Regions from separate parts of the Streptomyces sp. NPDC003248 genome, predicted to be linked through region 2. Evidence: riboswitches for the same ligand, from Rfam matches in the RefSeq annotation. Region 2 holds a riboswitch; each other region holds the start of a gene.
What was found. A riboswitch is a leader RNA that binds a small molecule or an ion and turns the genes downstream of it on or off. The one in region 2 is predicted to bind cobalamin.
Positions count from the first base shown of each region.

Region 1: another riboswitch for cobalamin. It lies ahead of ACZ3KJ_RS19530 (energy-coupling factor ABC transporter permease); the one in region 2 lies ahead of ACZ3KJ_RS13350 (ribonucleoside-diphosphate reductase subunit alpha).
Region 3: another riboswitch for cobalamin. It lies ahead of ACZ3KJ_RS20435 (ABC transporter substrate-binding protein); the one in region 2 lies ahead of ACZ3KJ_RS13350 (ribonucleoside-diphosphate reductase subunit alpha).

Region 1 is NZ_JBVHDT010000007.1:344,318-348,519, reverse strand. Features, by position in the region: gene ACZ3KJ_RS19545 (energy-coupling factor ABC transporter ATP-binding protein) at 1-765, opposite strand, end outside; gene cbiQ (cobalt ECF transporter T component CbiQ) at 762-1,511, opposite strand; gene ACZ3KJ_RS19535 (energy-coupling factor ABC transporter substrate-binding protein) at 1,517-1,960, opposite strand; gene ACZ3KJ_RS19530 (energy-coupling factor ABC transporter permease) at 1,957-2,664, opposite strand; cobalamin riboswitch at 2,695-2,877, opposite strand; gene ACZ3KJ_RS19525 (PP2C family protein-serine/threonine phosphatase) at 3,073-4,202, opposite strand, start outside.
Region 2 is NZ_JBVHDT010000004.1:374,555-378,756, forward strand. Features, by position in the region: gene mctP (monocarboxylate uptake permease MctP) at 1-1,465, shown strand, start outside; gene ACZ3KJ_RS13345 (GNAT family N-acetyltransferase) at 1,554-2,060, shown strand; cobalamin riboswitch at 2,114-2,249, shown strand; gene ACZ3KJ_RS13350 (ribonucleoside-diphosphate reductase subunit alpha) at 2,373-4,202, shown strand, end outside.
Region 3 is NZ_JBVHDT010000008.1:98,036-102,237, reverse strand. Features, by position in the region: gene ACZ3KJ_RS20450 (alpha/beta hydrolase fold domain-containing protein) at 234-1,157, shown strand; partial or broken gene ACZ3KJ_RS20445 (response regulator transcription factor) at 1,236-1,552, shown strand; gene ACZ3KJ_RS20440 (YnfA family protein) at 1,629-1,964, opposite strand; cobalamin riboswitch at 2,335-2,548, shown strand; gene ACZ3KJ_RS20435 (ABC transporter substrate-binding protein) at 2,605-3,660, shown strand; gene ACZ3KJ_RS20430 (FecCD family ABC transporter permease) at 3,657-4,202, shown strand, end outside.

The sequences.
Region 1 (4,202 bases), on a different contig from region 2:
CGCGCCCTGCGCCCGCAGCAGTCGGGCCGCGGCGACGCCCCAGGGCAGCCGCAGCCCCGCCGCGCGGAGCAGGTCGGCGCGGGCCAGGGTCGGGGCGGCGGGCCCGGTGTGGACGCCGGACGGGGTGAGGAGGGCCGCGTCGTCGGCCCAGCGCAGGGCCAGGTCGACGTCGTGCGTGGCCATCACGACCGTGGTGCCGGCGGCGCGCAGGGCGTCGAGCGTGGCCAGGAGGCGCTCCTGGCCGTCCGGGTCGAGTCCGGCGGTCGGCTCGTCGAGGACGAGCACGCGCGGCCGCATCGCGACGGCGCCCGCGATCGCGGTCCGCTTGCGCTGCCCGTAGGAGAGCAGATGCGTGGGCCGGTCGGCGAGGGCGGTGATGTCCAGGGCGGCGAGCGCCTCCGCCACCCGGGCCCGTACCTCGGGGTCGGGCAGACCGAGGTTGAGCGGCCCGAACGACACGTCCTGCGCGACGGACGCGGCGAACAGCTGGTCGTCCGGGTCCTGCACCACCAGCTGGACGGTCGTCCGCAGCCCGGTCAGCCCCTTGCGGTCGTACGCCACCGGCCGCCCGTCGACCGTCACCGTCCCGGCGCGCGGCCGCAGCCCGCCGCTGAGCAGCCGCATCAGGGTCGTCTTGCCGCTGCCGTTGCGGCCGAGCAGGGCGAGCGCGCGGCCCTCGCGGACCGCGAGGTCGAGGCCGTCGAGCACGGCCGGGCCGTCCTCGTACGCGAAGGAGACGCCCCGCAGGGCCACCGGCTCGCTCATGACAGGGGGCCTTCCAGGACGAGGGTGAGGGCGGCCACCGCTGCGAGGAGCGCGCAGCTCGCGGCCGTGAAGCGGACGGAGACGCGGGCCTCGGGCACCAGGACGCGCAGGGTGCCGTCGTAGCCGCGTCCGGCGAGCCCGGCGTGCAGGCGCGCAGCCCGGTCGAAGGCCCGCACGAAGGCGGTGGCGCCGAGCCCCGCCAGGGAGCGCCACTCGGCGGCCCGCGAGGTGTGCCCGAGCCGGGCCGCCTGGGCCTCCCGGATCCGCCGCACGGAGTCCAGCAGCAGGAAGCTCATGCGGTACGTGACCAGGGCGACGTCCACGACCGGCGCGGGCACGCCGGCCCGCACCAGCCGCGGCAGCAGGTCGGACACGGGGGTGGTGAACGCGAACAGCAGCACGCCGAGGGAGGCGGCCGAGGTGCGCAGCATCAGCTCCCCGGCCCGCGCGGGCCCGCCGTCGGCCAGGCCCACGAAGGCGCCGGGCCCGCCCACCCGGACCAGCAGGGGCAGGGCACCGGTGGCGCAGAAGCCCAGCGGCACCCGGTAGGCGCGCCACAGCCGGCGGGCCGGCACTCCCGCCGGGCCCAGCAGCACGGCGAGCGCCGTCACCAGCACCAGGGCCGCGCCCGGCCAGGGCGGCAGGGAGATCGCGAGCAGGGTCAGCCCGAGTCCGAGTACGGCCTTGTCCACGGGGTGGCGGCGGCGCCAGCGGCTGCTGTGCGCCGCCGCGTCGATCGGCAGCACGAGGGTCAGGCCCGTCCGCGCGCGGACTTCCCGGCGCCGCCGGGGGCGCCGTCCGCCGGCGCGGTCGCCTCCGCACGCTCCGCGCCGTCCGCGCCGGCGTCCGGGACCGTCCGGTGCGCGGTCCCCGGGCCGTCCGGCAGGGCCCTCGCCCGCTGTTCGCCCTGCCGCCGGCCCCGGCGCAGGCCGAAGTAGTAGGCGAGGACGCCCGCGCCCAGCGCGGCCTGGACGGCGAACAGCGCCGACTCGACCTCACCGGAGGGCGGCTCGTACAGCGGGGAGAACCAGGGCTCGTAGTCCGGGTCGATCTCGGTGATCGCCGTCTCCGCCTCGGCGTCGGAGCCCGCGAACGGCTCCTTCTTGCCGTCGCCCAGGCCCAGGGCCAGCGGCAGCACCGCGAGGGCGACCACCACGAGCAGCAGCAGGGCGTTGATCCTCGTGTTGCGGTTCACCGGGCCACCGCCTCCGTCCCGGTCGGCTGCGCCGACCGCCGCCCGGTGACGAGCACGCCGAGCCGGGTCAGTTCGCCCTTGCTGGACTGCACCAGCAGGCGCATCACGAGGACGGTGAGCAGGCCCTCGCTCACCGCGAGCGGGATCTGCGTGACGGCGAAGACGGAGCCGAACGTGCCGAGCGCGCCCAGGAACCCGCTGCCCGGGTCGGGGAACGCCAGCGCCAGCTGCACGCTGGTGACGCAGTACGTCGACAGGTCGGCGACGAACGCGCCGAAGAACACCGTGACCATCAGCGGCACGGCGAACCGCCGCAGCAGCCGGTACGTGCCGTAGCCGGCCCAGGGCCCGACGATCGCCATCGAGAAGGCGTTGGCGCCGAGCGTGGTCAGCCCGCCGTGCGCGAGCAGCAGCGCCTGGAAGAGCAGGGTGATGGTGCCCAGCACCGTCATGACCGGCGGCCGGAAGAGGATCGCGCCCAGGCCGGTCCCGGTGGGGTGCGAGCAACTGCCGGTCACCGAGGGCAGCTTGAGCGCGGACAGGACGAACGTGAAGGCCCCGGAGGCGCCGAGGAGAAGCGTGCTCTCCGGGTGCTCGCGCACCTCACGGCTCAGTGCGCGGACTCCGTGGACGACGAACGGCGCCGACGCGACGCCCCAGGCGACCGCGTGCGCCGGAGGAAGGAAACCCTCGGCTATGTGCATGGCTCAGCAGACCCTCTCCAGCACCTCGTGGATGGTTGACGCGCCTTGGCCGGTCTCCTGGCTGACGGGTACCACCGCCCGTGCTCCGCCTTCCCGGGTCCGAGGACCCAGTGGCTGCCCGCGAGGGCCGGAGCCGGACTTCCCGATCACAGTGGCGAGGGCCGCACCGGCATCACACCGGATTTCCCGTTCACCAAGGCGTGGTGACAGTAGTGCGCGGACCGGGGCGGTGACAAGCGGCAACGGGGGCGCGCGAGCGGCGGGCGGCGGCTCACACCCCGGCGCACAGCCGACCAAGCACGCCGCCCGGCTCGCCGTGTGTCGCCCCGGCTCGTGTCTGCCGCACACGACGCGCCCGCGCCCGCCGGTGCGCCCGACGGGCCCACCGCCCCCCGCCGCTCTCCCGGATCAGCGCCCCCGCCAGTCCAGACAGACCACCAGGGCGTCGTCCTCCGGGGTCCGTTCGCCGCGGTGGCGGTTCAGTTCGCGCAGGACGGCGTGCGGTACCTCGGCCGCGGGCAGCAGGCGGGTGGCCTGGATCGCCCGGGCGAGGGGGGCGTCGCCGTACGTCTCTCCGCCGGGGGAGGAGACCGCGTGCACGCCGTCGCTGACGAAGACGAGGCGGTCACCGGGCTCGGCGCGCACCTCCTGCTCCACGTAGTCGGTCTCCTCGAACATGCCGAGCGGCAACTGGGCGTCGAGGGGGATCCGTTCCACACGGCCGTCGCGCAGCCTCAGCATCCGCGGGGAGCCGGCGTCCACCACCCGGGCGCGTCCCGTCGTGAGGTCGAGGTCGAGCATGAGGACGGACAGGTAGCGGCGGCCCCGGTAGTGGGCGTGCACGGCCTGGTCGGCGAGCGCCGCCTGGTCGGCGAGGCACAGCCCGGCCCGCCGGGCGTTGCGCAGCGCGGTGATGGCCAGGCCGGTCAGCAGGGACGCCTCCGTGCCCTCGCCCATGCCGTTGGTGACGTACAGCATCAGGCGGTCGGCCGTCACCGACCAGTCGTAGTTGTCGCCGAAGACCGCGTAGGCGGGCTCCAGTTGCGCGCCCAGATCGAACTCGGGGCGGCTGCACGACCGGCCCGGGAGCAGGTGCCACTGCATCTCGGCCGCCAGGGTGAGCCGGTCCTTGCGTCTCGCCTGGACATAGAGGTCGGTGTCCCGGTCGGCCACGACCAGCTCGTGCCCGAGGGCCCGGGCGATCTCCGCGAGTTCGGCCGGCACGTCGCCGGCCGGCTCCGGCAGGGTCACGGTCAGCACGCCGAGCCGGTCGCCGCGCACGGAGACCGGCAGGTGCACCCGCACCCGCCCGTCCCCGACCGATTCCACGAACGGCTCCTGCGCGCCGAACGCCCGGCCGGCCGGGCCGTCGTGCACCGACACCGGCTCCGCCGTGTGCGGCAGCTCGGATACCGGTTGCAGCACGGTCAGGCCGTAGTCGGCGAGGTACAGCTCGACGGAGTCCGCCGCGTACTGGCGGAGCAGTACGCCGCGGACCGCGTCGAGCACCTCGTGGGGAGCCGCTGCCCGCAGCGCGC
Region 2 (4,202 bases):
GTTCCTGCTGGGCGGCGACCTGTACACGGCCTACACGTTCGTGGCGGTCCCGGCGGCGATCTACGCGGCCGGCGCGTCCGGCTTCTTCGCGGTCCCCTACACGATCCTCATCTACCCGCTGATCTTCACCTTCCTGCCGCGCCTGTGGTCGGTCTCGCACAAGCACGGGTACGTCACCACCTCGGACTTCGTGCGCGGCCGGTTCGGCTCCAAGGGCCTGTCGCTGGCCGTGGCCGTCACCGGCATCCTCGCGACCATGCCGTACATCGCGCTCCAGCTCGTCGGCATCCAGGCCGTGCTGGACGTGATGGGAGTCGGCGGCGGCGAGAACACCAACTGGTTCGTCAAGGACCTGCCGCTGCTGCTCGCCTTCGGCGTGCTGGCCGCGTACACCTACTCGTCGGGGCTGCGCGCCCCCGCCCTGATCGCGTTCGTGAAGGACACGCTGATCTACATCGTGATCGCGGTGGCGATCATCTACATCCCGATCAAGCTGGGCGGGTTCGACGACGTCTTCGCCAAGGCGGGTGACGCGTTCGCGCAGACCAACCCGGCGACGGGCAAGCCGCGGGGCGCGCTGGCGCCGGCCGAGGCGGGTCAGTGGACGTACGCCACGCTGGCCCTGGGCTCCGCGCTGGCGCTCTTCATGTACCCGCACTCGATCACCGCGACGCTGTCCTCCAAGAGCCGTGAGGTGATCCGCCGCAACACCACGATCCTGCCGCTGTACTCCCTGATGCTCGGCCTGCTGGCCCTGCTGGGCTTCATGGCGATCGCGGCCGGGATCAAGGTCACCAACGGGCAGCTGGCCATCCCGCAGCTGTTCGAGGACATGTTCCCGGCCTGGTTCGCGGGCGTGGCCTTCGCCGCGATCGGCATCGGCGCGCTGGTCCCGGCGGCGATCATGTCCATCGCGGCCGCGAACCTGTTCACCCGCAACATCTACAAGGACTTCATCAAGCCGGACGCGACGCCCAAGGAGGAGACCCGCGTCTCCAAGCTGGTCTCGCTGCTGGTGAAGGTGGGCGCCCTGGCGTTCGTCCTGACGATGGACAAGACGGTCGCCATCAACTTCCAGCTCCTCGGCGGCATCTGGATCCTCCAGACCTTCCCGGCCCTGGTCGGCGGCCTGTTCACCCGCTGGTTCCACCGCTGGGCGCTGCTCGCGGGCTGGGCCGCCGGCATGCTCTACGGCACGCTCGCCGCGTACGGCGTGGCCTCCCCCACCCAGAAGCACTTCGGCGGGTCGGCGAAGGAGATCCCCGGCATCGGCGAGATCGGGTACATCGGTCTGACGGCGTTCGTGCTGAACGTGGTGGTGACGGTGGTCCTGACCTTCGTGCTGAAGGCGCTGAAGGCCCCGGAGGGCGTCGACGAGACGAGCCCGGAGGACTACACGGCGGACGCCGGCGACCCGGGCGTCCAGGTGGAGCTGCCGCCGGCGACCGCCGGAACGTCCCACTAGCCGGAACGTCGCACGCGGCGGAGCTCTCGGTGGGCCGGCGGAGAAATCCGGCGGCCCACCGTCGTGTGCGTGGGGCACACTGCGCGCCATGGACCTACGGATCCGGGAAGCGGAACCCTCCGAGCACGCCGGCCTCGGCGACCTGACCGCCCGCGCCTATCTCGACGACGGACTCCTCGACCACGGCGAGGGCGACGCGTACCTGCCCGTGCTGAAGGACGTGGCCGCGCGGGCGGCCGCCGCCACCGTCCTCGTGGCCGTGGCGGGCGACCTGCTCCTGGGCGGGGTCACCTTCGTACCGGGCCCCGGGCCCGTCGCCGACATCGCCCGCCCCGGCGAGGCCGAGATCCGCGCGCTGGCGGTCGCCCGTGAGCAGCGCGGCCGGGGCGCCGGCGAGGCCCTCGTGCGGGCCTGTGTGGAGCGTGCGCGGACCACGCGGGGCTGCACGGCCGTCGTGCTGTCGAGCCAGCGGGCCATGCGCACCGCCCACCGGCTCTACGAGCGGCTGGGCTTCGTCCGCACACCCGAGCGGGACTGGAATCCCGTGCCGCACCTGGACGACCTCACTCTGCTGACCTACCGGTTGACGCTCTGAGATCACCGGCAACACAACATCTGGGGGTGGCGTGACGGGCGAGCACAAGATGTATGCTCGTGCTCGCTGTCGCCGCAGGGGAATCCGGTGCGAATCCGGAACTGTCCCGCAACGGTGTACTCGTGTGCGCCCCTACCCATGTGCGCCCACCCGTCCAGTCCGAGGACCTGCCGACAGTGCGCCCGGCCGTCCGGCTCGGGTGCCTTGACGTCCGGGCCTCGTGGAGTGGGCCGGTGGACGCGACGCCGTGCGCGCTCGTGTGCTGCCCCCTGCCCTCCGCCAGGCCCCTTGCCGAGCGAGGGAGAGCCCCACGTGACCATCGCGCCAGCCGATCCGGCTTCAGCCGGCCCGCAGGACACCGACGGCCCCGGTACCGCACTGCTGCGGACCCTGACCGAGCTGACCGCCGACCTGCCCGACGCCGACCCGGGCCGGGTCGCCGCCGCCGCCCTGCGGGGCCGCTCCGCGCGGGCGGACGAGACGGAACTGCGCGAGCTGGCCACGGAGGCGGCCGCCGGGCTCATCTCCGAGGACCCCGCCTACTCCCGGCTGGCCGCCCGTCTGCTCACCCTCGGCATCCGCGCCGAGGCCGCCTCCCAGGGCGTGACCTCCTTCACCGGGTCCGTCGCCGTGGGACACCGGGAGGGGCTGATCTCCGACCGGACGGCCGCGTTCGTCACGCTGCACGGCGCGCGGCTCGACGCGCTGGTCGACCCGCACGCCGACGACCGCTTCGGGTACTTCGGCCTGCGCACCCTGCACAGCCGCTACCTCCTGCGCCACCCGATCACCCGCAAGGTCGTCGAGACGCCCCAGCACTTCCTGCTGCGCGTCGCCGCCGGACTCGCCGAGGACGACACCACGCGGGCCGTGGACGAAGTCGCCGCGCTCTACGGGCTCATGAGCCGCCTCGACTACCTCCCCTCCTCCCCCACGCTCTTCAACTCCGGCACCCGGCACCCCCAGATGTCGTCGTGCTACCTCCTCGACTCCCCCAAGGACGAGCTGGACTCGCTCTACGACCGCTACCACCAGGTCGCCCGCCTCTCCAAGCACGCCGGCGGCATCGGGCTGTCGTACTCCCGGATCCGCTCCCGCGGCTCCCTCATCCGCGGCACCAACGGGCACTCCAACGGCATCGTCCCGTTCCTGAAGACCCTCGACGCCTCCGTCGCCGCCGTGAACCAGGGCGGCCGGCGCAAGGGCGCGGCCGCGGTCTACCTGGAGACCTGGCACGCGGACATCGAGGAGTTCCTGGAGCTGCGCGACAACACCGGTGAGGACGCCCGCCGTACGCACAACCTGAACCTCGCGCACTGGATCCCCGACGAGTTCATGCGCCGGGTGAACGCCGACGCGCAGTGGTCCCTCTTCTCCCCCTCCGACGTGCCCGAGCTGGTCGACCTGTGGGGCGAGGAGTTCGACGCGGCCTACCGCGGGGCCGAGGCGGCGGGCCTGGCGCGGAGGACGATCCCGGCGCGCGAGCTGTACGGCCGGATGATGCGCACCCTCGCGCAGACCGGCAACGGCTGGATGACCTTCAAGGACGCCGCCAACCGCACCGCCAACCAGACCGCGACGCCGGGCCACGTCGTGCACTCCTCCAACCTCTGCACGGAGATCCTGGAGGTCACCGACGACGGGGAGACGGCGGTCTGCAACCTGGGATCGGTGAACCTGGGCGCCTTCGTCGACGGCGACGGCATCGACTGGCAGCGGCTGGACGACACCGTCCGCACCGCCGTCACCTTCCTCGACCGCGTCGTCGACATCAACTTCTACCCGACCGAGCAGGCGGGCCGCTCCAACGCCCGGTGGCGCCCGGTCGGCCTCGGCGCGATGGGCCTCCAGGACGTCTTCTTCAAGCTGCGCCTGCCCTTCGACTCCCCCGAGGCCAAGGCCCTCTCCACCCGGATCGCCGAGCGCGTCATGCTCGCCGCGTACGAGGCCTCCGCCGACCTCGCCGAGCGCAACGGCCCGCTTCCGGCCTGGGAGAAGACCCGCACCGCCCGGGGCGTCCTGCACCCGGACCACTACGGCGTCGAGTTCTGCTGGCCGGACCGCTGGGCGGCCCTGCGCGAGCGCATCGCCGCCACCGGTCTGCGCAACTCGCTGCTCCTCGCCATCGCGCCGACCGCCACC
Region 3 (4,202 bases), on a different contig from region 2:
GAGGAGTAACGAACGTCACCGGTCCAGGGTTCACGCCTGCCGCAGGGGGTTTCCGGAGGATCTCCGCCGGCGTCCGTTCCCGGCAGCCGGCGCCGCCGGTCTCCCGCCCCGCGGCGCCGAGCGATCACACTGGTCCCGACAAGGAGCCCCGGGACCGGCGTCCTCGCCCGAGGCCGCGCCCGTTCCCGGGGCACGCCCGCCCGCACCACGGACCCGACACCCTGGGAGCGCCCATGCCGATAGATCCCTTCCTCGCCGGGAAGCTGCACCTGCTCGACGGCCTCGGCTGGGAGGACGCCGCGTCCGACCCGGAGGCGAGCGCCCGGCTCGCGGAGTACTACAGCGATCCCGGCGAGTGGAGCCTGCCGGACGTCTCGGTCGAGGACCACCTGGTCCCCGGGCCGCACGGCGAGGTGCCCGTCCGTGTGTACGCCCCGCGCGACGAGCCCCGCCGCGCGCTGCTGTGGCTGCACGGCGGCGGCTTCGCGGCCGGTGATCTCGACATGCCGGAAGCGCACACGGTCTCCGCCGAGCTGGCCGCCCGCGCCGGGGCCCTGGTGGTCTCCGTCGGATACCGGCTGGCGGTGGACGGCGTCCGCCACCCCGTCCCCGTCGACGACGCGCACGCCGCGTGGCTCTGGCTCCACGGATCCGGCCGGGCGCGCGGCCCCGTCGCCCTGGGCGGCGCGAGCGCGGGCGCGGCCCTCGCCCTGTCCACGGCGATCCGGCTGCGCGACCGGCACGAACCCCGCCCGGACACCCTGCTGCTGGCCTATCCCTTCGCCCACTTCCCGACCCCGGCCCTGGACGACGAGACGGCGGCGGCGATGCGGGACCTGCCGTCGCTCCTGCGGTTCACCACCGAGTCGATCGAGGGCATGGTGCGCAACTACGTCGGCCGTCTGACCGACCTGCCGGCGGACGCGATGCCCGGGGCGGCGAACCTGAACGACCTGCCCCCGACCGGTGTCGTCCTCTCCGAGTTCGACGACCTCCGGCCGTCCGGCGACCTCCTCGCCCGGCAACTGGACGAGTGCGGTGTCCCGGTCCGGACGTACCTGGCGGCGGGCATGACGCACGGCCACCTGAACCGCGGCCCCTCCCTCAAGGAGGTCGACCGGTCGCTCGACTTCTTCGCGAGCGTGCTCGCCGGCTGACGGGCCCGCCGTCGTCCCCGGCAGGTACCGGGTCCTCCTCCTCGTGCCGGAGGACCCGGGCGCGTCGGCCGACGAGGCCTCCTCTCCCCGGCCGCCACGCGGGCCCTCGTCACCCGCTTACCGGCCACCCCGGACACCGACGACTTCCTCGCGCTCCCGACGTCCTGAAGGCCCTGACCGACCGGCAAGGGGAGGTCACGGCGCTGGCCGCGCGCGGCGTGTCCAACGCCGAGATCGCCGACCGGCTCGCGCTGAGCCCGCTGACCGTCCGCGGCCACATCCAGCGGGCCATGAACGAACTCCACGCCCGCGACCGCGCCCAGCTCGTCGTCATCGTCTGCCAGAGCGGCCTGGTCACCCCGCACCCGCACGGTTGCCCCCACGGCGGCCGGTGACGCACGCGCGTCCGGCGCGAGCCGCGGCGGCACCGCGCTGCCCGCCGGCGCACCCGGCCGGCGACGGCGGGCCGGCTCACCGTGCCCGCGGCGCGTACATGATCACGGCCATGCCGGCGAGGCAGACCAGGGCGCCGACGACGTCGTAGCGGTCGGGACGGTAGCCGTCGGCGACCATGCCCCAGGCGATCGATCCGGCGACGAAGACACCGCCGTAGGCGGCGAGGATGCGGCCGAAGTTCTCGTCGGTCTGGAAGGTGGCCACGACGCCGTACAGGCCCAGCGCGATCACGCCCGCCCCGGCCCAGACCCAGCCCCTGTGCTCGCGGACGCCCTGCCAGACCAGCCAGGCCCCGCCGATCTCGAACAGGGCGGCGACGACGAACAGGGCGACGGAACGGGCGACAGTCATGGGGCGACCCTATCGACGGGCCTCTGCCGCGATCTCCGGCGGACCCCGAGGAGCCGTCGGGCCGCACACGCGCCCGACGCCGGGCGCCGGGTCCGGGACCGCTCGCGCGCCGGACACCAGCCGGCTCCGGGGCCGCCCGCGCGGCGGACGTCGGCTCCGGGACCGTCCGCGCGCCGGACGCCGGGGCCGAGCCCGCGGCGGACGCCGGACCGCCCGTGGACCGAACGCCTGCTTCCCGACCGCCCGTGAACCGGACGCCTGCTTCCCGACCGCCCGTGAGCCGGGCGCCTGCTTCCGGAGCGCACAGCACCGGGTGCCTGCTCCGGACCGTGCCCGCGGCCGATGCCGTGACCTGGCCGTACCGGCGGCTTGATAGCCTGCCGAGGCCAGTCGAGCCACATCCGAGGCCAGGGAATCCGGTGCGAATCCGGAGCTGACGCGCAGCGGTGAGGGGGACGGGCGGGGCACACATGCCACTGGGAAAGGGGACGGGCCGGCCGGCGGGCCGGCGCGGCACCGAACCGGGAAGGCGCCCCGCGCGGACGAACCCGAGTCCGAAGACCTGCTGGCACCGGCACGCCCCAGGGCGTGGCGGACGTCCGCAGGCCAGGCTCCGCGTACGAGCCCCGACACCCGAGGCATGCCCGTGCTCCGTTCCACACCGCCGCGCGCCCCGCGCACCGCGGCCCTCCTGCTCGCCCCCGCCCTCCTGCTCACCGCCTGCGCAGGCTCCGGCGCATCCGCCGCGGGCGGGGAGCGGGCCGCCGCCGGTTACCCGCGCACCATCGTCGACTGCGGTCACCGCGTCACGCTGGAGTCGGCACCCCGGCGGGCCGTCTCCCTCAATCAGGGCACCACCGAGATCCTGCTCTCCCTCGGCCTCCAGGACCGCATGGCCGGCACCGCCACCTGGACCGATCCGGTGCTGAAGGGACTGGAGAAGGCCAACGCCTCCGTGCCGCGGCTGGCCGAGAACAACCCGTCCTTCGAGAAGGTGCTGGACGCCGAACCGGACTTCGTCACCGCCTCGTTCGTCTCCACCCTCGGCAAGGGCGGCGTCGCCACGCGCGAGCAGTTCGAGAAGCTGGGCGTGCCCACCTACGTCTCGCCGTCCGACTGCTCCGAGGGCAAGGACAACGACAGCGGCGGCGACGGCTCCCGCAGCGAGCCGCTCACCCTCGACGCCGTGTACGGCGAGATACGCGACCTGGCCCGCGCCTTCGACGTCGAGGCGCGCGGCGAGAAGCTCGTGGCGCGCCTCCGGGAACGGGTCCGCGAGGCCACCGCCGGACTGGACGCCTCCGGCGTCTCCCTCATGTACTGGTTCGCCAACTCCGAGTCGCCCTACCTCGCCGGCTGCTGCGGCGCCCCCGGCGCCATCACCCGGGCCGTCGGCGCGGAGAACGCCTTCTCCGACACGCACGACGAATGGCCGCAGATCAACTGGGAGACGGTCGCCGACCGTGACCCCGACGTCATCGTCCTGGGCGACCTGACCCGCAGGTCGCAGACGGCGGAGACCGCCGCGGCCAAGATCCGCTTCCTGGAGACCGACGCCGCCACCCGCAACCTCACCGCCGTGAAGAAGAAGCGGTACGTCCTGCTCAGCGGCCAGGCCATGAACCCGTCGATCCGCACGGTCGAGGGCATCGAACAGGTCGCCGCCGGACTGCGCTCGTTCGGGCTCGCCGGGTGAGGCTGCGCGACACGCTCGTGACGGCCGGCGGCCTGCTCGTCCTCGCGGTCTCGGTCGCCGTCGCCGTGACGATCGGCCCGGCCGACATCTCCGCCTCGGACGTGTGGTGGTCGGTCGCCGCCCGTCTCGGGGCGGGGGAGAGCCGGCTGGCGCCGCTGCGCGACGGCATCGTCTGGAACCTGCGCATGCCCCGGACGATGCTCGCCGCCGTCTGCGGGGCGGGACTCGCGCTGTGCGGGGCGGTGATGCAGTCGCTGCTGCGCAACCCGCTCGCGGACCCCTTCGTGCTCGGGGTGTCCTCGGGGGCCTCCACCGGCGCGGTCGCCGTGGTCGTGCTCGGCGTGGGCGGCGGCGCGGTGTCCCTGTCGGGGGGCGCGTTCGCCGGGGCGCTGGTGTCCTTCGGGCTCGTCCTGCTGCTGAGCCACAGCCTCGGCGGCAGCACCGACCGCGTCGTCCTCTCCGGCGTCGCGGCGATGCAGCTGTTCTCCGCGCTGACCTCCTTCACCGTGCTCACCTCGGCCGACGCCGAGACGACCCGCGGT